Regions from separate parts of the Streptomyces sp. GD-15H genome, predicted to be linked through region 3. Evidence: riboswitches for the same ligand, from Rfam matches in the RefSeq annotation. Region 3 holds a riboswitch; each other region holds the start of a gene.
The links. Region 3 has a riboswitch for cyclic di-AMP ahead of WJ438_RS05305 (peptidoglycan DD-metalloendopeptidase family protein). Riboswitches for the same ligand answer to the same signal wherever they lie in the genome.
Positions count from the first base shown of each region.

Region 1 (7,351 bases), 6.3 Mb from region 3:
ACCCGATCGTCCGCCCGCCACGCGCTGCCCGAGTTCACCGAACACACGGCGTCCGGGCGCCGGAGCACGGATCCGCACTCGAAGCTGATGGAGGAGCGGATCGTCCTCCTCGGGACACCGATCGACGAGACCTCCGCGAACGACGTGATCGCCCAGTTCATGTACCTGGAGCACCGGGACCCCGACCGGGACATCTCCCTCTACGTCAACTCGCCCGGCGGCTCCTTCCACGCCATGTCTGCGATCCACGACACCCTGCGCTACCTCACCTGCGAGGTGGAGACGGTCTGCCTGGGCCAGGCGGCCGGGACAGCCGCGCTGCTGCTGGCCGCCGGGACGCCGGGCAAGCGGTACGTCCTGCCCGGGGCGCGGCTGGTGCTCCGTCAGCCCGCTCTGACGGAGCCGGTGGAGGGTCAGGCGAGCGACCTGGCGGTCCAGGCCGAGGAGCTGACGCGCGTTCGGGCCCGGATCGAGGAGATGCTGGTCCGGCACACCCACCGCACTCCGGAGCAGGCACGGTCGGACATCGAACGGGACACGGTCCTCGACGCCCGGGCGGCGGTGGACTACGGCCTCGCGGACCGGATCATGACCGGCCGCAAGGGCCGGCAGCCCACCCCCGGCAGGAGGTGAGTCGCCGATGCTGCCACCCGAGCTGCCGCCGCTGCCCGCGCTGACCCGCGCCGAGGCCGAGTTGATCGACCGTTACCTCGAGGCCGTCGACCTGCTCGGCCGGATCAACCCGGCTCGCGACGGCGACACCTACCGGGGACTGCGTGCCGCGCAGGCGCTGGTCGGCAGGGCCGTCGCCCTGCGCGACGCGCTGGCCCTGATGCACGGGCGCGGCGAGACCGAACTGCACGCCGCCACCCTGGCCCGTGCGTTGCGGGTGCTGGACGGCGAGCGGCGCACGGCCCGCGTCACCCTGCCACCGGGCTCCGGCAGTTGACGCCCGTACCGGTCCGGGCGGGGCGTGCGCCGGCGCACGTCCGCACCGGAGTTGAAACGGACCAAAAGGCTTACCCCCAAGCGGCGTAGACGCACGACTTCTTTTCGGGCCGCCAAGGTTGCGCACCGCGCGCGCCCCGTTTCGAAACCAAGTATTCCGATGCTGGTCCGGGGCTCCTCGGCACTCTGGACGACAGCCCGGACACAGCGCTGCCCACCCGAACGGATGAGTGGTGAGTAACAACACAAACCACCGGCTCCAGTGGGATTTCGGGCCAACCGTTGCCAAGATCGCTGACTGACGACAAGCCCCCGCCGCCGCGGCGGGGCGATCCGGGCGGACGCCGAGTCCTGCCGCCGCCCGGATGACCGGTCGACAGGAGTGGATCGGCAGGAGTGGAGGACCCGAGCACAACGGGTCGCCGGAGCGGGGATTCCCGTCCCGAGCTGCCCTTGGGGTGAAGCCGCACGTGTGCGGCCGGGCAACTTCGCCAGCCCGAATCCGACAGGTCATCCTTCACAGGCGGCTGACGAAGGGTTGCGCATGACCGCGCTCAATCGTGTCCCGTCTCTCATGGCCCGGGCCGGCACGGCCTCGGCCCTCACCCTCGCCGCCGTGGGCGGCTCGATCGTTGTTCCCGGTGCCGCCTCGGAGGCGACGGCCGCGAGTTCGGCCGTCAAGGCTCTCAACGTCGCGGCGTCCAAGAAGGGGGCGCCCTACCGGTGGGGCGCCACCGGACCGTCCCGCTTCGACTGCTCCGGCCTGACCCTCTACTCGTACAAGAAGGCGGGCAAGCAACTGCCACGCACCGCCGCCCAGCAGTACAACAAGACACGCCAGATCTCGGCCACCCACCGCAAGGTGGGCGATCTGGTGTTCTTCCACTCGGGCCGGAACATCTACCACGTCGGCATCTACGCGGGTCAGGGCAAGATCTGGCACGCCCCGAAGACCGGGGACGTGGTACGCCTGCAGAAGATCTGGACCCGCAGCGTCATGTACGGCCGGGTCAGTTGATCCGCGGGGGCGGCGGCACTTCCCCTGCCGCCGCCCCGCCACCCCGTCGGACAGCCACCGAAGCGGCTGAGGCTGCACCGCTCCGCCGTGCTGTTCCGCTGCGGTCCTCCGCCGTGGCCCCTACGGCTCCTGCTGCCCCGCCGGCGTGACCCGCTCGGCCGGGACGGTCCACGGGAGCACGACGGAGATGGTCTTGCCGCCCTCCCTGGTGGGGCGGACCCTCATCCTGCCCCCGCATTCCGCGGTCAGCCAGCGGATGATGACCAGCCCCCGGCCGTTGTCCTGCTGGACCGCGGCGGGAAGCCACTTGGGGAACCTCGGATGACTGTCGGTGACTCCGACGCGCAACCGCTCGTCGTGGTCGAGGGCGATGTCCACCGTGAACGTGGGTGACTGCCCGAAGGTGTGCTGCACGGCGTTGGTGGCCAGTTCGGACACGATCAGCCGGATGGTGTCGGAGACTTCCGTGTCCGCCGGCATGCCCCACTCCGCCAGCGTGCCCACCACATGGGCGCGCGCGGCGGAAACCGAGGCTGGATCGCTCGGCAGAGTGATGGATGCTTCCAGATGGTCTGCCATGGCGACGTCGTCCCTTTCCCCCGGGCCCGCAGTCCGACACGGAGCGGCCGATTCGAGTACGGTCCCGCACTGGTACTTCGTCGCCAGACTGCCATCCGCACAGGGCGTGGGCGACGATACGGCCAAGATATGCATATATCTGTCGCTCAAAGCGGTGAACTCTGCGACGAGAGACCGTATTCGGGTGGCTCGTAGGGAGTAAGGGGGAAACCATGCAGCACGGTCCCGCGGTGCGCCGCCGGAAACTGGGCGCCGAACTGCGCTCGCTGCGCACGTCGGCGGGGTTCACGAGTGGTGAGGCGGCCCGGCTGGTGGGCTGGCACCAGTCGAAGGTGAGTCGGATCGAGACGGGCACGAGCGGGGTGAAACCGGCCGATGTGCGGTTACTGCTCGACGCCTACGGCCTGACCGATCGCCAGTTGCGAGAGCTGCTGCTGGTGCTGGCGGGATCCGACGACAGCGGCGGACGGCATCACTGGTGGCACGCGTACCGGGGGGTACTGCCGCCCACCTACCGGGACTTCATCAGCCTGGAGTCCCAGGCCAGTGCGATGCGCACGCTGGAGACCACGGTGGTTCCCGGGCTGTTGCAGACACCCGAGTACGCGCGGGCGGTGACCGAGGCCGCGCTGGAGGGTGCCTCGGAGGAGCGGCTGGACACGCTGGTGGAAGTGCGGCTGGCCCGGCAGGACGTGCTGCGGGCGGAGCCGCCCCTGGAGCTGACCGCCGTCCTGGACGAGGCGGTGCTGCGCCGGGAGGTCGGCGGTCCCGGCGTGATGACCCGGCAGCTGAACCGGCTCGTGGAGGCGGCACGCCTCCCTCAAGTGCGGCTCCAGGTCCTGCCGTTCACGGCCGGGGCGCACATCGGCGTCACCGGGCCTTTCGTAATCTTCTCATTTTCGCGCACTTCTGATCTGGACGTTGTAGTTCTCGACCACTTGACGAGTAGCCTCTATCTCGAGCGGAAAGAAGACCTCCGGGTGTACTCGGAGGCTTTCCACGCCCTTTCGATCCACGCCCTTTCGCCCGAGGACTCGTTGGATTTCATCGCCGGGACAGCTGCCGGCGTGTGAGGAGGCACGATGTTCGCACCGCCTCGGACCCTTCCCTCAAGCACCGATCTGCACGGTGTGCGGTGGCTGCGCAGCAGCTACAGCACGGGCGCGAACAACTGCGTCGAGACGGCCCGGCCGGCCACCGGCCCGGGTGCCGGGCTGCTCGCCGTGCGCGATTCCAAGGACCCGGCCGGACCCGCGCTGCTCATCTCCCCCGCGAGCTGGGCGGAGTTCGTGGCCGCGCTCCGCTGACCGGCAGCACCACCGACCCGCCCATCCGTCCGGCACCACCGACCGAACCATCCGTGGTCGAGCGACCCACGGCCGTGCCCCGCCGACTCATGGCCGCGTCTCGTCGACCACCTGTACAGCGCGTTCGATCTCGGCCCCGGACAGGTCCGCGCGGGCGGTCAGTCTGAGCCGTGAGATGCCGTCGGGCACGGAAGGAGGACGGAAGCAGCCCACGGACAGGCCGGCCGCCCGGCAGTCGGCCGCCCATCGCACGGCCTGCTCCGGGGACGGGGCACGCACGGAGACGACCGCGGCGTCGGGACGTACCGCTCGAAGACCCGCGGTCGTCAGCCGTCCGTGCAGTTCGCGCGCCACCTCGCCCGCCCGTGCGGCACGCCCGGGTTCCCGGCGCAGCAGCCGGAGCGCCGACAGTGCGGCGCCGGCGGCCGCGGGGGCGAGGCCCGTGTCGAAGATGAACGTCCGGGCCACGTTGACCAGATGTTCGACGACCCGCGCCGGGCCGAGCACCGCCCCGCCCTGGCTGCCGAGCGACTTGGACAGCGTGACCGTCGCGACGACGTCGTCGGCGCCGGCGAGTCCGGCCGCGTGCGGGGCGCCGCGCCCTCCGTCGCCGAGCACCCCGAGGCCGTGGGCGTCGTCGAGCACCAGTCCCGCGCCGTGCTCCCGGCACGCCTCGGCCAGCGCGGTGAGCGGGGCGGCGTCCCCGTCGACCGAGAAGACCGTGTCGGACACCACGACGGCCGGTCCGTCGTGCCCGTCCAGCGCCTTGCGCACGGCGTCCGGGTCGCCGTGCGCCGCGATCCGCGTCCCGCCGCGGGCCAGTCGGCAGCCGTCGATCAGCGAGGCGTGGTTGCCCGCGTCGGACACGATCAGCGAACCGTGCGGGGCCAGCGCGGTGACGGCGGCGAGGTTGGCCGCGTAGCCGGAGGAGAAGACGAGGGCCGCCTCGAAGCCGCAGAAGTCCGCCAGTTCGCTTTCCAGCGCGGTGTGCAGTTCGGTGGTGCCGGTGACGAGCCGGGACCCGGTCGCCCCGCCGCCCCAGGTCCGCGCGGCCCGTGCCGCGCCCTCGGTGACCTCCGGATGGCGGGCCAGACCCAGGTAGTCGTTGCTCGCCAGATCGAGGAGCGGCGCGTCGGCGGCCCGTGGGCGCAGGGTCCGTACGAGTCCGGCCCGGCGCCGCAGCTCCGCCTGTTCGCCGATCCACCCGAACGCCATCGGTCCTCCGGTGCTTTTGTAGGCAATGCACAGACCTTAGCGGGACCACCTGCGGACCATCGTGTGGCCATGCCCACACCCGGAAGCGCCTCTGTTGTACGAACCCTCCTTGGCCACGGCGGCCGAATAGGACAGGATCGGCTCTCATGGACCTGCTGAACACGCTGGTGGACAAGGGGCTTCGGCGCGAGACGCCGACCCGTGAGGAAGCGCTGGCCGTCCTCGGGACGTCCGACGACGACCTGCTCGACGTGGTGGCCGCGGCCGGGAAGGTGCGGCGGCACTGGTTCGGCCGACGGGTGAAACTCAACTATCTGGTCAACCTCAAGTCGGGCCTGTGCCCGGAGGACTGCTCCTACTGTTCCCAGCGGCTCGGTTCCAAGGCCGACATCCTCAAGTACACCTGGCTCAAGCCCGAGCAGGCCTCGGAGGCGGCCGCGGCCGGGCTGGCGGGCGGCGCCAAGCGGGTGTGCCTGGTGGCCAGCGGCCGGGGTCCGACCGACCGTGACGTGGACCGGGTCTCCGACACCATCAAGGCGATCAAGGAGGGCAACGAGGGCGTCGAGGTGTGCGCCTGCCTCGGTCTGCTTTCCGACGGCCAGGCGGAGCGGCTGCGCGAGGCGGGGGCGGACGCCTACAACCACAACCTCAACACCTCCGAGGCCACCTACGGGGACATCACCACGACGCACACGTACGCCGACCGGGTGGACACCGTGCACAAGGCGCACGCGGCCGGCCTGTCCGCCTGCTCCGGGCTGATCGCCGGCATGGGTGAGAGCGACACGGATCTGGTCGACGTGGTGTTCTCGCTGCGCGAACTGGACCCCGACTCGGTGCCGGTGAACTTCCTGATCCCGTTCGAGGGCACACCGCTCGCCGAGGAGTGGAACCTCACCCCACAGCGGTGCCTCAGGATCCTGGCGATGGTGCGGTTCGTGTGCCCGGACGTCGAGGTGCGGATCGCGGGCGGCCGGGAGGTGCACCTGCGCACGATGCAGCCGCTCGCGCTGCACCTGGCCAACTCGATCTTCCTCGGCGACTACCTCACCAGCGAGGGCCAGGCGGGACGGGCCGACCTGGAGATGATCGCGGACGCCGGGTTCGAGGTGGAGGGCACCGACCAGGTGACCCTGCCCGGGCACCGGGTGGGCGGGTGCGGGTCGCACGACGACGGCGGGGTCTGCGGTACGGCACCCTCGGGTGCGGGAGCTTGCGCGGAGGCGTCGTCCTCCGGCGGGTGTGCGGGTGCGGAGGCGTCCTCGGGTGCGGAGACGGTCGCGGGTGCGGAGACGGTCGCAGAGGCGGCCGGCCGGGCCGACGGGCCGCGTACCGATCTCGTCGCGGTCCGCCGCCGGGGTGCCGGAACGGATCTCGCTCCCAATGCCTGAGCGGTCCGTCCCCGAGCTGCTCGAGCTGGACCGGCGGCACGTCTGGCATCCGTACGGGCCCATGCCGGGGCGCGGGGAGCCGCTGGTCGTGGAGTCGGCGAGCGGGGTGCGGCTCAGGCTCGCCAACGGTTCGGGCGAACTGGTCGACGGGATGGCGTCCTGGTGGTCGGCGATCCACGGCTTCAACCACCCGGTGCTGAACGAGGCCGCCCGTGAGCAGCTCGCGCGGATGAGTCATGTGATGTTCGGCGGCCTCACGCACGAGCCCGCCGTCCGGCTGGCGAAGCTCCTTGTCGACATGTCGCCCGACGGACTGGAGCATGTCTTCCTCGCCGACTCCGGCTCGGTGTCCGTCGAGGTCGCCATCAAGATGTGCCTGCAGTACTGGCGTTCGCTCGGGCGGCCCGAGAAGCGGCGGCTGCTGACCTGGCGGGGCGGCTACCACGGCGACACCTGGCAGCCGATGTCGGTCTGCGATCCCGAGGGCGGGATGCACGAGCTGTGGGCCGGGGTCCTGCCGAAGCAGGTGTTCGCCGAGGCCCCGCCCGCGGAGTACGAGGAGGCGTACGCCGGCCGTCTGCGGGATCTGATCGGACGGCATGCCGGGGAACTGGCCGCGGTGATCGTGGAGCCGGTGGTGCAGGGCGCGGGCGGGATGCGCTTCCACTCCCCCGCGTATCTGCGGGTGCTGCGCGAGGCGTGCGACGCGCACGACGTGCTGCTGGTGTTCGACGAGATCGCGACCGGGTTCGGGCGCACGGGCGCGTTGTTCGCGGCCGGGCACGCGGCGGTGACACCGGACGTGATGTGCGTGGGCAAGGCGCTGACCGGTGGCTATCTGACCATGGCGGCGACGCTGTGCACCGCGCGGGTGGCCGACGGCATCTCGCGCG
Region 1 is NZ_CP149447.1:7,333,180-7,340,530, reverse strand. Features, by position in the region: gene WJ438_RS34655 (ATP-dependent Clp protease proteolytic subunit) at 1-633, shown strand, start outside; gene WJ438_RS34650 (hypothetical protein) at 641-949, shown strand; cyclic di-AMP (ydaO/yuaA leader) riboswitch at 1,281-1,489, shown strand; gene WJ438_RS34645 (C40 family peptidase) at 1,493-1,966, shown strand; gene WJ438_RS34640 (ATP-binding protein) at 2,087-2,545, opposite strand; gene WJ438_RS34635 (helix-turn-helix domain-containing protein) at 2,758-3,618, shown strand; gene WJ438_RS34630 (DUF397 domain-containing protein) at 3,628-3,852, shown strand; gene WJ438_RS34625 (8-amino-7-oxononanoate synthase) at 3,940-5,067, opposite strand; gene bioB (biotin synthase BioB) at 5,214-6,458, shown strand; gene WJ438_RS34615 (adenosylmethionine--8-amino-7-oxononanoate transaminase) at 6,451-7,351, shown strand, end outside.
Region 1: linked by a shared signal. The riboswitch ahead of WJ438_RS34645 (C40 family peptidase) and the one ahead of WJ438_RS05305 (peptidoglycan DD-metalloendopeptidase family protein) in region 3 are both predicted to bind cyclic di-AMP.

Region 2 (7,351 bases), 3.5 Mb from region 3:
CGCCCATGCGGACCATGCCGCCCGTGACCGACGCTCCCGACCGGAAACGCTGAACATGACCGACCCGGCCCCCGCCAGCACTCCCACCGGCCCCGCCGCGGGCCCCCCGCCCCCCACCCGCATCCTCCTCGCCGACGACCACGCGCTGGTCCGCAGAGGGGTCCGGCTCATCCTCGACGGCGAACCGGACCTGACCGTCGTCGCCGAGGCCGACAACGGGGCCGAAGCCATCGAGCAGGCCCGCACCCACGAACCCGACCTGGCCATCCTCGACATAGCCATGCCCCGCCTGACCGGCCTCCAGGCGGCCCGCGAGCTCTCCCGCACCCTCCCGCAGACGCGGATCCTCATCCTGACCATGTACGACAACGAGCAGTTCTTCTTCGAGGCCCTCGGCGCCGGCGCCTCCGGATACGTCCTCAAGTCCGTCGCCGACCGCGACCTGGTGGAGGCCTGCCGGGCCACCATGCGCGGCGAGCCGTTCCTCTACCCGGGCGCCGTCAACGCCCTCATCCGCAACTACCTCGAACTCGCCCGGGACGGCCGGAACCTGCCCACGAAGGCCATCACCGAACGGGAGGAGGAGATCCTCAAGCTGGTCGCCGAGGGACACACCTCGCAGCAGATCGCCGACCTCCTCGTCATCAGCCCCAAGACCGTGGAGCGCCACCGTGCCAACCTGCTGGCCAAGCTCGACCTGAAAGACCGGCTGGAACTCACCCGGTACGCCATCCGCGTCGGACTGATCGAGCCCTGACCGGCAGCGGCACGGGCGCCGGTACCGGCACCGGCGCGGGGGGACGGCGCCAGGGCGGCGGCTTCCCGCGCCGGGCTATCGCTCGGCCTCGGCGGGCAGGGGCTCCCGGTCGCGCCCGGCGTCCAGGTCCGGTGCGGGTCCGTCGTCCGGAGCGTCGGGTGGGGGCCTGTGGCCGGGCCGCCGCGCCTGTACGGCACGCAGGACGTGCGCGAGCAGGTCAGCCCGTCCGGCGAGCACTGGGCCGAGGACGGCGAGGACGAGCACGTATCCGGCGATGAACGCGGTGAGCCGGTCGTCCAGCCCCGCGCCGATGGCCATGGCGGCCAGGATCAGCGCGAACTCGCCCCGGGCGACGAGCGTGGTCGCGATGTCGGCGGCGATGTCGACGCCGTAGCGGTACAGGCGGGCGACCAGCAGGCCCGCGGCCAGGTTCATGGTGAGGGTCAGCGCCACGGCGGCGGACACCGGACCGGCGACGGAGGCGATGTCGCCGGGGTCGATGGCCAGCCCGAAGGCGAAGAAGAAGATCGCCGCGAAGGCGTCGCGCAGCGGATGCACCAGCGTGCGGATCCGGGGCGCGGAGGGCGTGCCGGCCACGATCAGACCGACCATGAACGCACCGATGGCGTCGACGACCCCGAGCACCTCGGAAACGCCCGCGACGAGGATCGCGGTGCCGAGGAAGGTGATGACCAGCAGCTCGTTGTCGCGTACGGCCAACAGCCGGCCGAACAGCCGGCTGCCGAAGCGAGCGGTGACGGCGAGCACCATCAGGAAGCCGAACGCCTTGACCGCCTGGAGGGCCGTGTCCGCGAGGCCCTGGGCGTCGCTGAGGACGGGCTGCAGAGCGGCGAGGTAGAGGGCGAGGAAGATGTCCTCGACGACGGTGACGCCGAGGATGAGACGGGTCTCGGGCCGGCCGATGTGGCCCAGCTCGATGAGGATCTTCGTGACGATCGCGGAGGAGGAGATGCCCAGCACGCCGGCGAGCACCAGGGCCTCCCGTGCTCCCCAGCCGAGGGCGAACCCGAATCCCAGCCCCGCGCCGACGTTGAGCAGCAGGTAGATGCCACCGGCGCTGAGCAGCCGTCGGCCGCCCCGTCTCAGGTCGTCGAGGTGGAACTCCAGGCCGAGGTAGAAGAGCAGCAGGACGAGACCGAGCGCCGAGAGCATCCCGAAGTCGTGCGCGTCCTCGACCAGGACCGGACCCGGGGTGTGTGGGCCGAGCAGAATGCCGGCGAGCATGAACAGGGGGATGGTCGGCAGCCCGATCCGGCTGCCGAGGCGGGCGAGGAACGCGGCGGCGAGGAAGGCGCCGCCCATGGCGAGCAGTGTGTCGGCATGTCCCACGGGTCACCACCTTCCACAGCACGGGAACGGAGTGTGATCTCATCGACCGAGTCGAGTGGGGACCGCTCCTTCACGTCGATGGGGGTTCCTCGCCATGCGGGGCTGCGGCCGGTGCCTCCCGGGACCGGGTTCCGGGAGGCCGCCGCGTCTGTCATCGTCTTTTCACGCTCACATCCGACCCCACGCGACGACCATCCGTGACACCACCCAAACCGCGTGGAGGACGACACCCATGGAGGGCCCCGGCCCGTCGTATGAGCCGGTTGTCAGACTTGAACCAGTTCAGCGGCCCGAAGTCCCCGCAGCCCCCACCCTCCCCAGGAGCGCGTCGATGCCCCACCCGTACGTCCTGCTGTCCGCCGCCGTCTCCCTCGACGGCTACCTCGACGACACCGGCCCCGAGCGGCTGCTGCTGTCCGGTCCGGCCGACTTCGACCGGGTCGACGAGGTACGGGCGTCGGTGGACGCGATCCTGGTCGGCGCCGGCACGATCCGCGCCGACAACCCCCGCCTGTTGGTCAACTCGCCCGAGCGGCGCGCCGCGAGGGTCGCCGAGGGCCGGTCCGAGTACCCGCTGAAGGTCACCGTCAGCGGCTCCGGCGACCTGGACCCGGCGGCGCGGTTCTGGCACACCGGCGGCGAGAAGGTCCTCTACACCACCGACGAGGGCGCCGAGCGCGCCCGCGCGCACGGCCTCGCCGCCGACGTCGTACCGCTCGGCGCCGCACTCGACTGGCGGCGGCTCCTCACGCACCTGCACGACGTGTACGGCGTCCGGCGGCTCATGGTGGAGGGCGGCGGCCTGATCCACACCCAGCTCCTCACCCAGGGCCTCGCCGACGAGCTCCAGCTGGTCCTCGCCCCGCTCTTCGTCGGTGACCCCGACGCCGCCCGCCTCTTCGGTCCCGGCGCCTACCAGGGCGGGCGGCTGCGGCTGCTGGAGACCCGCCCGATCGGCGACGTCGTCCTCATGCGCTACGAACCCACCGCCCCCGGCACCGGCCCGCTGCCCGTCGCCGCCGACCACCACTGGCTGGCACTCGCCTGTGAACTGGCGGACCGGTGCCCGCCGTCGGAGACGGCGTTCAGCGTGGGCGCGGTGGTGGTCGCGGCCGACGGCACCGAGCTGGCACGCGGCCACTCCCGGGAGGGCGGCGACCCGGTGGTGCACGCCGAGGAGGCCGCCCTCGCCAAGATCGACCCCACGGATCCGCGGCTCACGTCCGCCACCGTGTACTCCAGCCTGGAACCCTGCGCGCGCCGCGCCTCGCGTCCGGCGCCCTGTGCGCGGTTGATCCTGGACGCGGGGGTACGGCGGGTGGTCACCGCCTGGCGGGAGCCGGACACCTTCGTGGCGGAGGCCGACGGCAGCGGGGTACTGGCCGACGGAGGCGCCCTGGTCGTCGTACTGCCGGAGCACGAGGAGGCCGCCAAGGCGCCGAACGGCCATCTGATCGGCCGGTGACGCGGGGGCGGCGGTAAGGCGTGTGCGGAGTGTCCCGCGGATGCCGTATGCTGGTGACACAACGACGCGGGGTGGAGCAGCTCGGTAGCTCGCTGGGCTCATAACCCAGAGGTCGCAGGTTCAAATCCTGTCCCCGCTACTGAAGGCCGAGGGCCGGAATCCGAAAGGGTTCCGGCCCTCGGTCGTTCCCGGCTTCCGCACCGCCGTTCCGGCTCCCGCACCGTTGTCACACCGGGTGATCGGGTTATCGTATTGCGTATAACAACTGATAAACCGTCAGGTTCAGTGTGACGCATGAGGCAGAGTCAGCTCGCCCCCTTTTAGCCGGTTGTGGCGCTTAAGTCCGTGCGGAAATCGTTAAGGATCAAGAGGAACGGCTTGGAACCCGGCCCCCACCTCTATTAACGTTCGATAACGCAGCGCGGTCGTCCCAGCCGTCACACGAGTCGGCTCCGTGCGCACGCGCCGAATCCCGCAAGGGAACCGGGGAACCAACATCTTGGGGTGAATCGCGTGGATGCCCCGTGGAGACACGGACGGTAGACGCGCGTAGGAGACCTTCCTGCTCCGAACCCGTCAGCTAACCCGGTAGGCGAGAAGGAAGGAAAGGAGTACGCCCACGTGGCGTCGAACAGGCCTGTCCCCGAGGCCCCCTTCATGCCGAGCCAGCACGACAGCGACACCTTCGGCTACGGCGGCATCCGCACCGACGAAGGCCCCTTCGAGGAGTGGAACCCCACCGAGGAGTCCATCCACCCCGTGCGCGGCCGGCACCGCGTCGGCAAGCAGCGCAGCGGAGGCCTCGCCCGCAGCTCCACGGTCCTGGGCGTCGGCGTCATAGCCGCCGTCGCCGGTGGCGGCATGGCCAGCGCCCAGACCGGCAAGCCGCCGATCTCCCTCTCGATGCCGGACCTTCCCTCTGTTGGTTCCCTCATCTCCGACGAGGAAACCCCCGAGGGCTCCGCCACCGCGCTCAGCGGCATCGGCACGGTCGCCGACGAGACCACCGAGCAGGGCACCTCCGACGCCGGCGAGGCGCTGCACGCCCGGATCATGGCCCAGGTCGAGCAGCAGCAGAGCCAGGCCGAGGACAAGGCCGCCGCCGAGGCCGCCGCCGCCGCGGAGAAGGAGGCCGAGGAGAAGGCCGCCGCCGCGAAGAAGGAGGCCGAGGAGAAGGCCGCCGAGGCGAAGCGGAAGGCGGAGGAGGAGGCCAAGAAGAAGGCCGAGGCCGAGCGCCTCGCCGAGCTGGCCCGGCAGTACGCGCTGCCCACCTCCTCGTACACCGTCTCCTCGACCTTCGGTCAGGCCGGCGCCTACTGGTCCTCCGGCCAGCACACCGGCCTGGACTTCGCCGCCCCCACGGGCACGCTGATCAAGGCGGTCCACACCGGCACGATCACCTCCGCAGGCTGGGACGGCTCCTACGGCTACAAGACCGTGCTGACCCTCGACGACGGCACCGAGATCTGGTACGCCCACCAGTCCTCCATCAGCGTCAGCGTCGGCCAGCAGGTCACCACCGGCGATGTGATCGGCCGCGTCGGCTCCACCGGCAACTCCACCGGCGCCCACCTCCACCTGGAGGTCCACCCCGGCGGCTCCGCCTCGGGCATCGACCCGCTGGCCTGGTTGCAGTCGAAGGGCCTCACCGTCTGAGACGATCACAGCCCCGGCAGTCCTGACGACGACCCCCCGACGTCAGGGCTGCCGGTCAGACGTTTCAGGGGCGGTACGGGTACGCGTGAGGGTTCGGCCGGTACGCGGAATGCGCGGGGTACGGGGCATATGCGGGGGTCGCGGCGCCGGGCCTGCCGTACGCGCCGTACACCGGCCAGTGCGGCACGGGAGGCGCGAGGGCGCGGGCCGCCTGCTCCAGGGCCGGGCGGGCCGCGTCGCGGCGGCGCCACAGTTCCCGCAGCAGCTCCCCCTCCCGTGCCGCGAAGTCCGTGCCCGCGCGGCCGCGGCGTGCCCGGTGCCGCAGGAACGCCAGTGACGTCGCGTACGCCTCGTACCGCGCCACCGCCCGCGCCGTCGCCCGGCCCCCGTGCCGGCGCGCGTACCGCCGGGCGAGGCGCCGGGCCCGCATCGAGCCGAGCGCGAACGGCTGGGCCGGGGTCAGCCAGCCGGCGACGACGTACGCGGGCAGTTCCGTCCGTACGGTCCGCAGCTCGCGCTGCCGCGTCCACACCACCAGCCAGGTCAGCAGGCAGAACGACGGCACCATGAACGCCGCGTACACGGCGAAGAAGCCGTACTCGCCGAGGGCCGAGGAGCCGTTCCACAGCGCGTGCACGCCCATCGCGAGCAGCAGACCGCCCAGCGGCAGCAGGACGCGCCACAGACGCCGGCGCTCGGTGGCGAGCGCGGAGACGCCGAAGCCGATGCCGGTGAGCACGGTGAAGAGCGGGTGCGCGAACGGCGACATGACGACGCGGACGAAGAAGGTCGCCGCGGTGACGGAGGAGACGCCGCTGCCGCCGGTGAGCTGGTCGGTGCCGAAGGCGTTGCCCAGGTAGAGGATGTTCTCGGTGAAGGCGAAGCCGGTGGCGGTGACCCCGGCTATCACCACGCCGTCGAGGATTCCGGTGAAATCGCGTCTGCGGAAGAGGAAGACCAGCAGGACGGCGGCGGCCTTCGCCGACTCCTCCACGACGGGGGCGATGACGGTCGCGCCGAGGGTGTCGGCGCGGGACGGGTCCGCCGTCTCCGCCGCTATCCACTGCGTGGCGAAGCTGTTGGCGACGATCGCCATCAGCGCGGCGGCGCAGGCACCCCACGCGAAGGAGAAGGCGAGGTTGCGCCAGGGGCCCGGTTCGACGCGGTCCAGCCAGCGGAAGGCGGCGATGAGCAGCGGCACCGGGAGGACGGCGAGGCCGAGGCCGACCAGAAAGCCCTCCGTGCCGGTCTGCTCGCGGACCAGACCCAGGATGACCAGGCCGGAGAGCGCGAGGAGGGTGATCAGCGCTCCGCAGCGCACCCAGGGCCGCTGCCACCAGTGCGCGTGCCGCGGGGCTCGACCGGGCGGCCCGGCGGGGTGTGCCGCCGCGCTGGGCTGCGTCGGGTACGGACGGCTGGTGTCCACGGCATTGACCCTAACGAGGGAAGGGCGCTGCCCGCAGGTACGCCAGGTGGGCTCAGGCGCCGGTGGGGGATTGCCCGGTGGGCCGGCCGCTGTGCCGGTCGTCGTGCTGTACGCGACGGAAGAGCAGGTCGTTCACCACATGGCCCTTCTCCAGTCCCTGTCCCTCGAAACGGGTCAGCGGGCGGAACTCCGGGCGCGGCGCGAAACCGCCGTCCGCCAGGGTGTTCTCGAAGGCGGGATGCGCGGTCAGCACCTCGAGCATCTGCTGGGCGTAAGACTCCCAGTCGGTGGCGCAGTGCACGACCGCGCCCGGTGCCAGGCGGGTCGCGGCGAGGGTGAGGAAGTCGGGCTGGATCAGCCGGCGCTTGTGGTGCCGCTTCTTGGGCCAGGGGTCGGGGAAGAAGACGCGCAGTCCGCTCAGGGAGTCGGGGGTGAGCATCTCGCGGAGCAGGATGATCGCGTCGCCGTTGCCGACGCGCACGTTGTCCAGGCCGCGCTGGTCGGCGAGGCCGAGCAGATGGCCCTGGCCGGGGGTGTGGACGTCCACGGCGAGGATGTTGGTGCCGGGGTCGGCGGCGGCCATGCGCGCGGTGGCCTCACCCATGCCGAAGCCGATCTCGAGGACGACGGGGCGGTCGTTGCCGAAGAAATCGGCGAGGTCGAGCCGGTGCCTCCCGTCGACGTCGAAGCCCCACCG
Region 2 is NZ_CP149447.1:4,547,351-4,554,701, forward strand. Features, by position in the region: gene WJ438_RS21465 (histidine kinase) at 1-53, shown strand, start outside; gene WJ438_RS21470 (response regulator) at 56-757, shown strand; gene WJ438_RS21475 (cation:proton antiporter) at 833-2,107, opposite strand; gene WJ438_RS21480 (dihydrofolate reductase family protein) at 2,439-3,572, shown strand; tRNA gene WJ438_RS21485 (tRNA-Met) at 3,638-3,711, shown strand; cyclic di-AMP (ydaO/yuaA leader) riboswitch at 4,026-4,182, shown strand; gene WJ438_RS21490 (M23 family metallopeptidase) at 4,194-5,228, shown strand; gene WJ438_RS21495 (PrsW family intramembrane metalloprotease) at 5,293-6,654, opposite strand; partial or broken gene trmB (tRNA (guanosine(46)-N7)-methyltransferase TrmB) at 6,707-7,351, opposite strand, start outside.
Region 2: linked by a shared signal. The riboswitch ahead of WJ438_RS21490 (M23 family metallopeptidase) and the one ahead of WJ438_RS05305 (peptidoglycan DD-metalloendopeptidase family protein) in region 3 are both predicted to bind cyclic di-AMP.

Region 3 (7,351 bases):
GGTCGACGTGGAAGAGGCCCTTGAGCAGGTCGGGGTCCTCGATCTCGTTCTCCATCTCGTCGAGGAGGGAGATCTCGCGGTGCACCAGGGACTGCAGGCGCCGGGCCAGGTTGACGAACACCTCGAGCTTCTGTTCGCTGCCCGCCTGGCTGGAGAGCTGGGACGCCTGCACGACGGCGGTGACGGCGCCGTCGTGTGCCCGGGACAGGTCGGCGGCGAGCAGGTCGAAGTCGTCGGCGTCCTCCGGCGTCCTGTCGTGCTGCCTCCGTGGTGGCGGGCCCTCTCCCCGGCGCAGGGCGTCCACCAGGCCCCCCAGGTCGGCCTCGCGCCGGGCCGTGCTCCGGCGCAGGCTCTCCACCCTCTCCTGCACGGAGCGGGCCGCGCGGTCGGCGGCCACGGCGGCGATGACGATGCCGGCCAGGGCCACCGACACCGCGCCGCCGAGCACGGCCCACAGTGCGGCGTCGGGTCGTACTCCGGTGGAGCGGACCGTGAAGAGCACGGCCGCGCAGGCGCTGAGGGCGACCGCGACGGGCGGCAGCACGGCGAGCCGCAGCAGCTGGGGCCGTATCTGTGTCTCGGGGAACGCGGGGGCGGGCCGGGAGGGCGGGCGTCCGTGCCGTCCGCCCTCCCGCCGGTCCGTGCGGGAGGCCGGAGCGCGGGAGTCGGGCATCGGTGTCCTCGAACTGGTACTGGTCCGTCGGTTCCGGGTGCCGGGCACGCCCGAGACGTTGGCCGGGCCCGGTCGGCGGGACCCCTCGCCCCGTCGGCTCCCTCGTCCGCCTTCTGCCTGCACGTACCGGTCCCCGCTCCCTGATCCGATCTGATGGGCACGCCCCCGGGACGCGATGTGCCTGGCGACGACTGGTGTCGTCGCGGTGTCGCCGTACCGGTCGGGAGCGCACCGAAAGGCCGAGGGCGTCGGCCATGCGTCGCCCGATCGGCACTCACCGTAGTCACCACCGCATCACGCGCGGTGGGCAGTTGACAAACTTGCCCGGACAGCGTCCCGCTCTGGTATGAGGCGTCGTACGACAGACCGATAAACCCGTCAGCGAGCCACCCAGAAACCGTCACGGCTCGATCCAACCTGGTCAGAAGTGGTCACGGGAAAAACGCTGAGGGCCGGGGAGCTCACGGCTCCCCGGCCCTCGTCCTTCCGTCGTCCACTCACCCGGACCGCCACAACGGCCGCGGTCGCTCCGTCGAAGCGGTCCCCGAGAACCCTTCGTACCTGAGGGATGTCCGCAAGATTTTTACTCTCCGTAGCAGCGTGGGCCACGGCTTCGGGCGGCGTCAGTCCTCTCCCACCAGGTCCAGGTCCCCGTGGGAGGAGGCGGAGGAATCCGTGACGGGGTCGGGTAGCGGCCACTTGTGGTCCGGGACGTGTCCCACGTCCCGCCACCAGGTCTCCGTCGGCAGCTCTCCCGCGGGTTCGAACGGCAGGCCCGGGACGGGGAAGGCGGCGGGCTGACCGACCGCGTCGGCGGCCGCCCTCGTCCACTCGCCGGGCTCCGCCCAGGGGTGCGGCGCCAGGTTGAAGGTGCCCCAGTGGATCGGCAGGAAGACACCGTCCGGGCGGCCTCTTTGCAGGTCCAGATGGGCCTGGATGCCCTCGGCCGGGTTCATGTGGATCTCGGGCCAGGAGCCCGGTCCCGGGAGCGGGTCCGGCCTGCCCTTGGGCCAGAAGTCCGAGTACGCGCCGATCTGGATCATCGTCGCGTCGAACGGGCCGTGGTCGGCGCCGATGTCCTTGAAACCGTCGAAGTAGCCGGTGTCACCGCTGTGGTACACACGGTGCTCCGCACCCGCGACGACCCAGGAGGCCCATAGGGTGTGCTGGGTGTTGCGCAGCCCCCGGCCGCAGAAATGGCGGGCCGGGGTGGCCGTGAGGGTGAGCCCCCCGATCCGCGCCGCCTCGTGCCAGTCCAGTTCGCGCAGCCGGTCGGCGGACACGCCCCAGTGCTCCAGATGAGCGCCCACTCCGAGCGGCACGGCGAACAGCGTGTCCGTGCCGGCCAGCGCCTTGATGGTGGGCAGGTCCAGATGGTCGTAGTGGTCGTGCGAGATCACCACGACGTCGACCGGGCCGAGCGCGGCCAGCGGCAGGGGCACCGGGTGCAGCCGTCGGGGCCCGGCGAAGGGGAAAGGGGAGCAGCGCTCTCCCCACACGGGGTCGAACAGGACCCGCTGACCGTCGATCTCCGCGAGCACGCTGGAGTGGCCCATCCAGGTGAGGCGCAGCCCGGTGGCCGGCGGGCGGGCCAGGTCGGCGAGGGTGGTGGAGTGCACCGGTACGGTGCCGTGCGGCGCACGGTTGTACCGGGTGTCCTTGTCGAAGTAGGTCTTCGCCAGGTCTCGGGACGAGCCCGCGGGCCGGGACCGGGTGGGGCCCCCGGGGTTCTGGAACACCCCGTCCCGGTAGTGCGGGGATCTGCGGATGCGCGCCATGCGCTCACCACTCGGGTCCGCGCCGAAGGCCGCGGGTCGCAGCGCACGGAGCCCGGAGCTCTGGGAACGGAAACCGGCCACGATGCCTCCCAGCGGAGTCGGTCAGAAACCCCATTATGTGCGGACTGCCCGGTACCGCGGTGTCGGACGGGACGGAACCGGCCGCACGGGGCGATGGCCCCCGAGGGCTCCGGTTCGCGGGTGCGGGAGTCCGTGCCCGCACCCGCCCCCGCATCCGCTCCCGTGCCCGCCGCGGCCGTTCCCGCCCGGCGTTACGCCACCGAGGCGATCCGCACCTTGATGTCGTCCGGGGACAGCGTCCCCTTCGCCGTCACGTGGTCCCCCGACGACTCCCCGCGCAACCGGCGCCCTATCCACGGCACCAGGTACTCGCGCGCCCAGTGGACGTCGTCCCGCCGGACGTCGAGGTTGCCGCGCGGCGGCAGCGGGGGCCAGGGCTGCTCCGGGTCGGCCGGGACCTCCAGGCCGAGAGTCCGGCCCGCGCGGAGCGCCACGCGCGTGTGCCCCTCGGGCGACAGGTGGAGCCGGTCGGCGTCCCAGGCCCTGCGGTCCTGGACGCTCCTCAGGGACCACAGGTCGAGCACCGGGCAGCCGTACCGGTCGGCGACGGCCCGCACGTGTCCGTTGTAGGTGGCGATCTTGCCGCGCAGATGCTTGAGCAGCGGCACTCCACGGGTGTCGAACCCGGTCGTCACCAGGACCGTGCCGCAGACCGCCGTGAGCGCGGCGACGGCCCGCTCGAAGCGCTCGGCCACCTCGTCCGGATCGGTGCCGGGGCGGAGGATGTCGTTGCCACCCGCACAGAACGAGACCAGTGCGGGAGCCAGTTCGACGGCCTGCGGAACCTGGTCGGCCATGATCTGGTCGAGCAGTTTTCCGCGCACCGCGAGATTCGTGTACTGGAAGTCGCCTTCGGGACGGCGGTCGGCGAGAAGTACGGCGAACCGGTCGGCCCAGCCGACGAACGCCCCGTCCGGGCCGGGGTCGCCGACGCCCTCGGTGAAGCTGTCCCCCACCGCCACGTACGACCCGATCACTGAATTGCTGTCACTCTTCGAATCGTCTGCCACGAAGGGACATGATTCACCTTCGAATGTGACCTACGCGACCGTAGGAAGGGATTGACGTACGGTGAGATAAGCCACTCCCGAAGCAGTGCCTCATTCCGGAATAGTCGGCAAAGACGTTGAGGGGCGAAACACGCCGAAGGCCGGACCCGGGGATCGGGGTCCGGCCTTCGGCGGTGTGTCAGGCAGGCTGTCGCGGGGGTCAGCCGAGGGAGACGCCCTTCGAACCGAGGTAGGCGACCGGGTCCACGTCCGAGCCGTAGTTCGGCGTGGTGCGGATCTCGAAGTGCAGGTGCGGGCCGGTCGAGTTGCCGGTGGACCCCGAGAGGCCGACCTGCTGGCCGCCGCTCACGGTCTGGCCGGCCGAGACGGACAGCGAGGACAGGTGGGCGTACTGGGCGTAGTGGCCGTCGTTGAGCTTGATGACGACCTGGTTGCCGTACGCACCGGCCCAGCCCGCGGAGACGACGGTGCCCGGGCCGACGGCTTTCAGGGAAGTGCCGGTCGGAATGGCGAAGTCGACACCGGTGTGGTAGCCGCTGGACCACATGCTGCCGGCCACCTTGTAGGCGGTGCCGAGGCCGCTGCCGGGCACCGGCGAGCTGTAACCGGAGGTGTTCGCGACCTGCTTCGCGGTCGTGGCGCCGGAGGAGGCCTTCGGAGCGGACTGCTTCGAGGCCACCGAAGCGGCCTTCGGCGCGGACTTCTCGGCGGGCTGCCCGGCCGACGACTTCGACGCGGAGGACGGGGCGGACGGAGCAGTGGAACCGGAAGGGCTGGACTTCTTCGGCGCGCTCGTCGCGGCCTTGCCGTCGACCGAGAGCTTCAGGCCGGGGTGGATGAGTGACGGGTCGTCACCCACGGCCTCACGGTTGTCGGCGTAGAGCTGCTTCCAGCCGCCGTCGACGTTCTCGGACTCGGCGATCTTCGCCAGGTAGTCGCCGCCCTTGACTATGTACGTGCGGGTGTCGCCGTTCTTGCCGCTGTCGGCCTTCTTTCCGTCAGCCTTCTTGTCGGTGACGGAGAACGACTGGACGGCCTTTTCCGGGGCCGCCTGCGGAGTGGCGGCGTTCGCGCCGGTGGCGCCGAGAAGCGGCAGGGCGAGCGCGGCGCCACCGGCGCCGGCGACGGCGATGGAACGGGTGAGGCGCGAAGCGCTGGGAAGGCGGTGCTTACCCTTTGCGGGCATGACGAATTTCCTCTCCGGCGCCTACGAGGTGAGCTGTCGGGTTCGGACTGGAGATGCCCGGCCGCGTCGAAACGCGGCTTAACCCCAAGCCTGTTCCGGAGACCGGAACAGGCAGTCGTACCTGTGGGTCCCCCGCTCCTGCCGTACACGGGTCAGTGTGTGCGGGCTCCGGGCGGCGGCAGGATTAGGCGTCCGTCCGGATCGATGGCGAACGTAGGCGACCACGACGCAAAGGGACAAGCGAGAGGTTCCGAGCGAAGGCGCTTTTCCGTGATCCATTTACCTGAACACCGTCACCCAGAGTCGTCCCGGATTTCCCGCGCCCCCCGAATTCCCCTGCGAAACGCCGGAATTACGTGAGCATGATGACAACACATCGTCACCGATATGACGATGCTCACCACGCCTTCCCCATTTCCCCTCACATCTGGGCATGTTCTGGCGAAATCCGCTAAACGGACAGAATGCCCTTAATTGGGGGATCGCGGGCGTCCCGCTCCGGCCGGACGGTGGGTTCGGAAGGTCCGCGCCGGCCGATCCACGGACAACTCATTGCCCCTGACAGGCATGTCGTATCGTCGGGTGACACCCGCCGGCGCCGCCGCGCCGGCGGCGGCGAGTGGGAGAGGGGCCCCCGTGACGCAACACATCCCGTCGACCGAACCCGAGCTGACCGGAGTGCGGAACTTCCGCGATGTGGGCGGACTGCCGACCGTGGACGGCCGCCGGGTGCGGCACGGAGTGTTGTTCCGCAGCGGTCATCTCGCCCACGCCACCGCGTCGGACGCCGCCTTCCTGTCCTCCCTGGGACTGCACACCGTCTTCGACTTCCGCAACACGGCCGACCAGAAGCTGGACGGGCAGGACATCGAACTGCCGGGTGTGCGCAATGTGAACCTGCCGCTGAGCGACCCGGCCGGCGGCGCCCGGTTCTGGAAGATGGTCCGCGACGGCGACCTGGACCAGCTGCGCTCGCTCCTCGCCGACGGCAAGGGGGCGGACCGGATGATCGCCTCGTACCGCATGACCGTCAGGGAACGCACCGCCGAGCACTCCCAGGTGCTGCGCTCACTCACCGAGGACGGCGTCCCCGCGCTGATGCACTGCGCGGCGGGTAAGGACCGCGCGGGCGTGTCGGTGGCGGTGACGCTGCTCGCCCTGGGCGTGGAACGGGACGCGATCTTCGACGACTACCTCAAGTCCAACGCCAAGCACCGCCGCTACAAGGTGCGCCGCAGCGGCAGCCCCGCCTCGGCCTACTCCCCCGAGGTCATGGAGCTGCTCGACCCCCTGTTCGACGCCCGCGCCGAATACCTGTCGGCCGCCCTGGAGACCATCGAGGAGACCTGGGGCGGCGTGGACCCCTATCTCGAGACGGCTCTCGGGCTCACCCCCGAGAGCCGGGAGCGACTGCGCGAGCGTCTGCTCGACTGAGGCACTGCTCGACCGGGCAGTGCCTCACTGGGGCACTGCCCGGCTGAGGGCTACTGCTTCGCGCCCAGCTCGAACAGCAGGTAGATGAAGCCCGCGAAGAGGTGCCCCACCACGACGTAGACGAACAGCCTCACCCACAGGGCGCGAGGGAACTTCTCCTCCAGGTCTTTCATGACACATCTCCATGGGTGGGGCCCAGGCACAGGGTGGCCGTGGGGCTCTGCAACAGGGTATGGACGAAGAGCAGCTCGACCCCGTCGGGGTCCTGAGCGGCGATACGGTGCGGGGTCAGCGAGTCGAAGTGCGCGCTGTCGCCCGGGGCCAGCCGGTGCAGCGCGTCCCCGAGTCGCAGCAGCAGCCGCCCCTTGAGGACGTACAGCCATTCCTCACCGGGGTGGACCCGCACGATGCCGCCCTGGGAGCCGTGGGGCACCTCGACCCGCAGGGCCTGCATCCCGCGCCCGGGGGAGCCGGCCTGCCGGTACGTCCAGCCGCCCGCGACGGTCGGTTCCACGTCGGCGGCGCGCAGCACCGTGTCATGGTCGGCGGTCGTCTCGCCGAGCAGTTCCGAGACGGTCGTACCGTAGATCCGGGCCAGGGAGAGCAGCATGGGCAGCGAGGGCTGACGCTGCCCGGTCTCCAGCCGGGAGAGATGGGCGGGCGACAGCCCCGCGTCGCGGGCCGCGGCCTCCAGGGTCAGGCCTGCCCGGCGGCGCAGCGCGCGCAGGTGCGGCGCGACCGCGGGAAGCGCGGCGGCCGGTTCGGCCGCCTGCTCGGCCTCGGGGGTGCTCATGACCCTATTCAGCAGCATTATTGCCCGCGGGGCAAATTTCTTGCCTCATGGGCAAAACGGGCCGGGTGTCACGGCCCGGCAGGCATCACGGCCGGACGGGACCAGTGTCTCACCGGTTGGCGACCGCCTGTTTCACCAGGGTCCTGCCGAACTCCCACACCAGACCGCCGTCATGGGCGTCGTCCATCACCGCCGTGAAGGCGTCCACGAACCGGTCCACGTCCCGCTCGTCGATGATCAACGGCGGGATCAGTTTGATCACCTCCATGTGGTCGCCGGAGACCTGGGTGAGGATCCTGTGCCGCCGCAGCAGCGGGACCACCACCATCTGCGCGAAGAGTCCCTTGCGTGCGGCCTGCAGCGCGGCCCAGCGGCCGCGCAGCCTGAGCGACCGCG
Region 3 is NZ_CP149447.1:1,065,847-1,073,197, forward strand. Features, by position in the region: gene WJ438_RS05290 (ATP-binding protein) at 1-673, opposite strand, end outside; gene WJ438_RS05295 (MBL fold metallo-hydrolase) at 1,297-2,532, opposite strand; gene WJ438_RS05300 (SGNH/GDSL hydrolase family protein) at 2,724-3,509, opposite strand; gene WJ438_RS05305 (peptidoglycan DD-metalloendopeptidase family protein) at 3,742-4,728, opposite strand; cyclic di-AMP (ydaO/yuaA leader) riboswitch at 4,732-4,896, opposite strand; gene WJ438_RS05310 (tyrosine-protein phosphatase) at 5,365-6,162, shown strand; gene WJ438_RS05315 (DUF6126 family protein) at 6,213-6,335, opposite strand; gene WJ438_RS05320 (helix-turn-helix domain-containing protein) at 6,332-6,955, opposite strand; partial or broken gene WJ438_RS05325 (aspartate aminotransferase family protein) at 7,065-7,351, opposite strand, start outside.

Region 4 (7,351 bases), 2.7 Mb from region 3:
ACGGAGTTCCAGCCCTCGCCGAGCATCTTCAGCCCGTCGAGTCCCTCGGCGAGGTCCTCCTCGGACTTGGGGGCACCCTGCGGCTTGCCGGTGAGCTCCCTGCCCTTCTCCCCCTCCTCCAGGGCCCCTTCCTCCGTCACCTTGGCGCCCTTGGGCGGGGTGAAGTCGAAGGTCGACGCGGCCGGCCGGTCGAAGCTGACCTTGGTGAAGCCGACATCCACGACGGCGGCACCGCCGCTCGCCGGGGTCAGCGTGAACTTCAGCGGCGTCCCGGTCCTGTGGTCCACCGCGATGCTGATCACACCGACCGTGGAACCGGACTGCTTGGGCTTGACCACCAGCTTGTAGGCGTCGCGACCGGCCACCTGCGCGGTGCCGTCGACGGTGACGGACGTGGTGTCGTCGACCGACTTCAGCACCTCCTCGGCGAAGTCCTTCGGCATGGCCGGGGGCTGGTGCTCCCGGTCCTCGTCCTCGGCGGACTCATCGACGGTGCCGTGGTAGACCTCGTGGGACTCGCTGTCGTAGCCCCAGACGTCCTTGCCGTTGTGGATCAGGCTGTACTCGGCGGCGTTCTCGAGCAGCGACACCTTCTGCCGGTCGGGGCCGTCGACCGCGACGCGCAGGGTGTGCGTGCCGGAGGCCAGCTCGGTGAGCTTGGCGGACGGGTCGGCGGACGAGCCGCCCTCGCCCCGCCCCATGGCGCCGGAGGCCAGGCTGCTCTCCAGGCCCCCGAGGTCCGGCAGTCCGAGGTCGGTGGTGATCTTCACGGTGCCGGACAGCTGTTCGGTGTCCGACTCGGCTATCTTCTCGATGAGCTGCGCGGCGGTGATCTTCGGCAGGTCCGGGTCGCCTGAGTCCGCGATCGCGGGGACGAGCCCGATGGTCGCGGCCGCCACTCCCATCACCGTGACCGGGACGATGTACCGCGCGGCCCTGCGCCCGCCCGCGCCCGGCTCGCGGGTCGTCCCCGCGGTCGTCGTGTCGTCGGATTCGTACGGTGCCATATGTGCCTTACCTCCGTGGTCGGCGGCGGCCTGCGTCTCGTGTTCCTCGCACCAGTCACACCCTGAGCCGCCATTCTCACCCGAATCGGTGAGGAGTGGTGTCCGTCGTGCTCCATCTGATCAAACCCCGCAGGCGGAAGCGTCAGACCCCGGACTCAACTCCGTGTACTGCTGCGGTATGACACGAGGAGGTGTTTCCTCCCCCGACCAGTAGGGGTCGAGGGAGGGTGGCGGGCGGTCAGCCGGCCCGGTGCACCACCGCGTCGCACAGCTCGGCCAGGGCCGTCTTCACGTCGCACTCCGGCAGCGGCGCCAGCGCCGCGCGCGCCTCCTGCGCATAGCGCACGGTGTCCCGGCGGGCCTGCTCCAGCGCGGGGTGCGCGCGCAGCAGGCGCAGGGCCTCGGCGTGCCGGCCGTCGTCCCTGAGATCGGAGTCCAGCAGCTCGCACAGCGCGATGTCCTCGGGCAGGCCCAGCCGGGCCGCTCGCTCGCGCAGCCGCAGCACGGGCAGCGTCGGAATGCCCTCGCGCAGGTCGGTGCCCGGGGTCTTGCCGGACTCGTGGGAGTCGGAGGCGATGTCCAGCACGTCGTCGGCGAGCTGGAAGGCGATCCCGAGCCGCTCGCCGTACTGGGTCAGCACGTCCACGACCGTGTCGTCCGCGCCGGACATCATGGCGCCGAACCGGCACGAGACGGCGACCAGTGAGCCGGTCTTGCCGCCGAGGACGTCCAGGTAGTGGTCGATCGGATCGCGGCCGTCCTGCGGCCCCGCGGTCTCCAGGATCTGACCGGTGACCAGCCGCTCGAACGCCCCCGCCTGTACCCGTACGGCCTCCGGCCCGAGGTCGGCCAGGATGTGCGAGGCGCGCGCGAAGAGGAAGTCGCCGGTGAGGACCGCGACGGAGTTGCCCCAGCGGGTGTTCGCGCTGGGCACCCCGCGCCGCACACCGGCGTCGTCCATCACGTCGTCGTGGTACAGCGTGGCCAGGTGGGTCAGCTCCACGACCACGGCGGACGGTACGACGCCGGGCGCGTAGGGGTCGCCGAACTGGGCGGCGAGCATCACGAGCAGCGGCCGGAACCGCTTGCCGCCTGCCCGCACCAGGTGCTGGGCGGCACCCGTGATGAAGGGGACCTCACTCTTGGTGGCCTCGAGCAGCCCTTCCTCGACAGCCGTCATCCCGGCCTGGACAGCGGCTTCCAGAGCCTGGTCCCGCACGCTCAGCCCGAATGGCCCGACGACGGTCACGAGGGGTCTCCTGTCTGCTGGTGTCCACTGGCGCTCAGACGTCTTGCGCTGCTTGTCGACAGGTCGCTGACATCACTCGAGTCAGCGTATCCGGTCATGTTTCGATCACCGCCAGCACCCACATTCCCCAAATTCACTTGCGCACGCGTGGACGGCACGTCACGGCGCCCTCCGATACCGGAACACCACCAGATCGTTTCCGACCAGTTGACAGCACAGGACATTCATCGACTTTCCGGACGCGCCTCACGCATGCGCCGGACACGCACCGAGCCGCATCTCGGCACGCAGTCCACCCCGCCCACCCCGGTGCCCGATTTGCCGTATTTGCTATGCAAATTCCTGTTGGCGGCAAATGCGCCCGCGCGGTGCGGCCAGTGAGGTCGGTCACGCGCATCCCGACCCGCACGCGACTCGCACGTGGGGACGTTTCCCCTTCCATCGAGCGCGAGTTGACCGTTGACGCCCGCAAAGGATCAAGCCCCCCAAACAACCCAAGGAAAGATCAACCGGCGTTATCCGTGACGTTCGCACTTGTTCCCGACATGTGCTCTCGCATACGTTCCCGGCCTGTCGGGCGGACGCCGAATCCTGCCGCCGCCCGCACCACCCATCGATCAACTCACTCACGCACGGCAGGAGCGGGGGACCCAGGTAAGCCGCCGGACCGGTTCGCGCCGGGACGGCTCGGGGTGAAGCCATGCCCGCAGGGGCACGGCCGGGCACTCTCCCGCCCGAACCCGACAGCTCACCTCGTAGGCGTAGGAGAGGAACGCATACATGCCCGCCATGCCCGCATCCGGTCAGCGCCGCTTCGGCCGCACCCGCCTCGTCCGCTCCCTCGCCGTCGCCGGCGTCGCCGTGATCGCCCTCCCGGTGTTCGGCGCCACCAGCGCCTCCGCCGCTCCCGCCGCGCCCGCGTCGTCCGCCCCGGCCGCCGCCGGATCCGAGACGGCGTACCCGGACAACCTCGACGGCTGGATCCGCGAGTCGCTGTCGATCATGGCGCAGCACGGCATCCCCGGCAGCTACGACTCCATCCACCGCAACATCCTGCGGGAGTCCTCCGGCAACCCGCAGGCCGTCAACCTGTGGGACTCCAACGCCGTCGCCGGCACCCCGTCGAAGGGCCTGCTGCAGGTCATCGACCCGACCTTCCAGGCGTACCACGTGCCCGGCACGGCCTTCGACCCGTTCGACCCGGTCGCGAACATCACGGCTGCCTGCAACTACGCGGCGGACCGCTACGGCTCGATCGACAACGTCTTCGGCGCCTACTGAGACACCCGGGCGCACCAGGGCACACCCGGCCCGAGGGGTCACCCGCCGGGGCGGAGGGCGGGGCGGCACGTGTGGGGGCGCGTGCCGCCCCGCTCCGCCCCGCCGAACAACCGCTCGAGGACGGCGGCCACGCCGTCGTCCTCGTTCGTCGTGGTGATCTCGTCGGCCACCGCCTTCAGCTCGGGGTGCGCGTTGGCCATGGCGACACCGTGGGCCGCCCAGTCGAACATCGGGATGTCGTTGGGCATGTCGCCGAAGGCGAGGGTCCGTTCCCGACTCAGCCCCAGATGCTCGGCGGCCAGCGCCAGCCCCGTCGCCTTGGTGACACCGCACGGCTGGAGCTCCACCGTGCCCGGTCCCGACATGGTGACCGTGGCCAGCGAACCGACCACCGAACGCGCCGTCGCCGCCAACTCGTCGTCGGTCAGGTAGGGGTGGCGCAACAGCACCTTGCTGATCGGCAGGACCCACAGACCGTCCCGTCGGCCGACCCGCACGGCGGGCAGCGTCGGGTGCGGCATCCGATAGCCCGGCTCGATCAGGGTGAGTCCGTCGGCCCCGTCCTGGTCGACCGCGGCGTACACCTCCCCCACCTCTGCCTCGATCTTGCCGAGCGCGGTCTCCGCCAGTTCCCGGTCCAGCGTGACGGAGTGGAGCAGCCGGTTCGCGCCGGCGTCGTACACCTGCGAGCCCTGTCCGCACACCGCGAGTCCCGTGCTCCCCAGCTCGTCCAGGAGCGGCCGCACTCTGGGCACCGGGCGGCCCGTCACCACGAGATGCCGGGCACCGGCCCGCGTCACCAGTGCGAGTGCGGCGAGGGACCGGTCGGAAAGAGAGTCGTCGCCGCGCAGCAGCGTCCCGTCCAGGTCGGTGGCGATGAGTGAATAAGCGGTGGGTGCGGCCATGATCAGAGAATACGGACACCACGCCTGCCCGACTCACCCTCACCCGGAACACCTCCGTCCGCACACCCCCGGCCCTTATCCTGCGCCCCCACCGCCGGACCATCGCCGCGCGACCGCTGTCCCACCACCGTGCGACCGCCTCGTCACGGCCGCGCGCCCGGCCGCTTCCGTCATCACCGGGTACGGGCCTGTCAAAGGCCTCTGCACCACTTGGCAACAACATGGTCCGCCACCTACCGTCCCGGTGGTCCCGGGCGGTACCTTCCAAGTGTCCGGGGGGACTTGATCGGGGGGTCAGGTGAGCAGTGGACGCACACGTGTGCTGAGGCTCGAGGAGCTCGGGGAGGGGGAGCGGAAACGCTGGCGTGAGCTGCGCGCCGCGACGGACGCACCCCGCAGCCCTTTCATGGAACCGGAGTTCGCCACCGCCGTGTCCCGGGTGCGGCCGCAGGCCCGGGTGGCGGTCCTGTACGAGGGGGCGTCCGCCGAACCGGTCGGCTTCCTGCCGTACGAGCGGGGCGCGTGGGGGCAGGGCCGGGCGGTCGGGCTCGGGGTATCGGACTGTCAGGGCGCCGTCCTGCGTCCGGGCCTCGTCCTGGAGACCGGTGAACTGCTGCGCGACTGCTCGGTGTCGAGCTTCGCCTTCGACAACTTGGAGGCGGACCAAGCCCTGTTCGTCCCGCACGCGGCCGAGGAGCACGCCACCTATGTCATCGACGTGGAGAAGGGTTACGAGACCTACGAGTCCGTACTGCGCACCCGGTCGCCGAAGTTCCTGAAGACAACGCTGACCAAGGAGCGCAGACTCGGCCGCCAGGCCGGACCCGTGCGGTTCGTCTTCGACGAACGCGAACCGGCCGCGCTGCGCGCTCTCATCGGGTGGAAGTCGGCCCAGTACCGCAGGACCGGGCGCCGCGACCGGTTCGCACAGGAATGGATCACACGGCTCGTGGGCCGCCTGGCCGGGACCCGGGCCCCGGAGTGCACGGGCACACTGTCCGTCCTGTACACCGGGGACCGCCCCGTCGCCGCGCACTTCGGCCTGCGCTCGGCCTCGGTCCTGGCCTGCTGGTTCCCGGCGTACGACCCGGAGTTCGCGAAGTACTCGCCGGGGCTCGTGCTGCATCTGCGCATGGCGGAGGCGGCGGCCGGCGAGGGCATCGGCCTGCTCGACATGGGGCGCGGCCCGGCCGAGTACAAGGACTCGCTGAAGACGGGCGAACTCGCCGTCTACGAAGGGGAGGCGATGCGTCCGGGCCTGGGCGCCGCGCTGCACCTGCTGCGCCATGAGCCCGTACGCCGGGCGCACCGCTTCGTCCGCGCCCACCCGCGTCTCGCGTCGCTGGCGTCGCGGACGTTGAAGGGGGCGGGGCGGCTGCGCCGTTCGTGAGGACCGGTCGTGAGAACCGGTCGTGAGGAGGGGGAGGGCTCATGTTACGCACGGCACGTACGCAGGAGGAGATACGGCGGTTCCTGGACATCGGCGCGGTCCAGGTCGCCGAACTGGACCTGAGCGGTGAGGAGACCGCCCTCAGACCCGGTCCGGGCAGCCCACCGGTGACGCACGGAGAGGTGTTCGTACTGGTCAGGCGGAGCGGCCGGCCGGTGGGCGCGCTGCTGGGACGGGTGCCGGAGGGGGCCGATCCGACGACGGTCCTGACGGCGCTCGCACGGCAGGCGCAGGGGCAGGCGCAGGACGTGGAGAGGTCCGTGGCCGCCGGGCCGCCGCCGCCCCACACCTCGGTCGTCGTGGCCACCCGGGAGCGGGCCGGACAGCTTGCCCGCACGCTCGACTCGCTCCTCGCGCAGGACCATCCGCGCTTCGAGGTCGTCGTCGTCGACAACGCGCCCGTGACGGACGAGACGCGTGACCTGGTGGAGCGGAAGTACGGGGAGCGCGTGCGGTACGTGTGCGAGCCGGTCCCCGGGCTCGCGACCGCGCACAACACCGGAGTCGCCGCCGCCCGGGGCGAGGTGATCGCGTTCACCGACGACGACGTCGTCGCCGACCCCCGCTGGCTCACCGAGCTGACCACGCCCTTCGCCACCGACCCCGGACTCGGCTGTGCCACCGGCCTGATCCTGCCCGCCCGGCTCCGCACCCCGGCCCAGGTCCTGCTGGAGAGCCACGGCGGTTTCGCGAAGGGGTTCACGCCGACGACGTACGACCCGGAGGACCCGCCCCGCGACGAGCCGCTGTTCCCCTTCACCGCGGGCCGGTTCGGCTCCGGCGCGAACATGGCGTTCCGTGCGGAGGTGCTGCGCGGAGTCGGCGGCTTCGACTCGGCCACCGGCGCCGGAACGCCGGCCCGGGGCGGCGACGACCTCTACGGGTTCGTCCGGATCCTCGCCCAGGGACACAGGCTCCACTACACGCCCGGCGCGCTGGTGTGGCACCACCACCGGGAGACCTGGGCCGACCTGGAGACCCAGGCGTTCGGCTACGGCGCCGGCCTCACCGCCTACCTCACCGCGATCCTGGTCAACCGGCCCGCGCTGCTGACGGCGTTCCTCGCCCGGGTGCCCCGCGGCCTGACCCACGCCCGCGGCCTGACCGCCGTACGGGACACCGGTGACGGGGGTGAGGGCGGTGGCACTGATGACGGAGGGGCCGCGCCGGGCGACCACGGCACCCGCACGCATCCATGGCCACGTCGCCTCTCACGTCTGCAGCGCAAGGGGATGCTGTACGGCCCGGTCGGCTACCTGCGAGCCCGGCGGGCGACAACGAGCCGAGCCGGGAGGGGCACGAGATGACGACGTCGTCGCGGGGTCCGGCGGCCATCCCCGTGTTCCTCTACCACGCCGTGATGGACGATCCGCCCGACTGGATCGCCGAGTTCACCGTCACGCCCAGGGAGTTCGCGGCCCATCTGGACGCCGTCGTGGACAGCGGCCGCACGCCCGTC
Region 4 is NZ_CP149447.1:3,735,704-3,743,054, forward strand. Features, by position in the region: gene WJ438_RS17420 (LolA family protein) at 1-1,007, opposite strand, end outside; gene WJ438_RS17425 (polyprenyl synthetase family protein) at 1,246-2,256, opposite strand; cyclic di-AMP (ydaO/yuaA leader) riboswitch at 2,870-3,033, shown strand; gene WJ438_RS17430 (transglycosylase SLT domain-containing protein) at 3,046-3,537, shown strand; gene WJ438_RS17435 (HAD family hydrolase) at 3,576-4,442, opposite strand; gene WJ438_RS17440 (GNAT family N-acetyltransferase) at 4,762-5,832, shown strand; gene WJ438_RS17445 (glycosyltransferase) at 5,874-7,199, shown strand; gene WJ438_RS17450 (polysaccharide deacetylase family protein) at 7,196-7,351, shown strand, end outside.
Region 4: linked by a shared signal. The riboswitch ahead of WJ438_RS17430 (transglycosylase SLT domain-containing protein) and the one ahead of WJ438_RS05305 (peptidoglycan DD-metalloendopeptidase family protein) in region 3 are both predicted to bind cyclic di-AMP.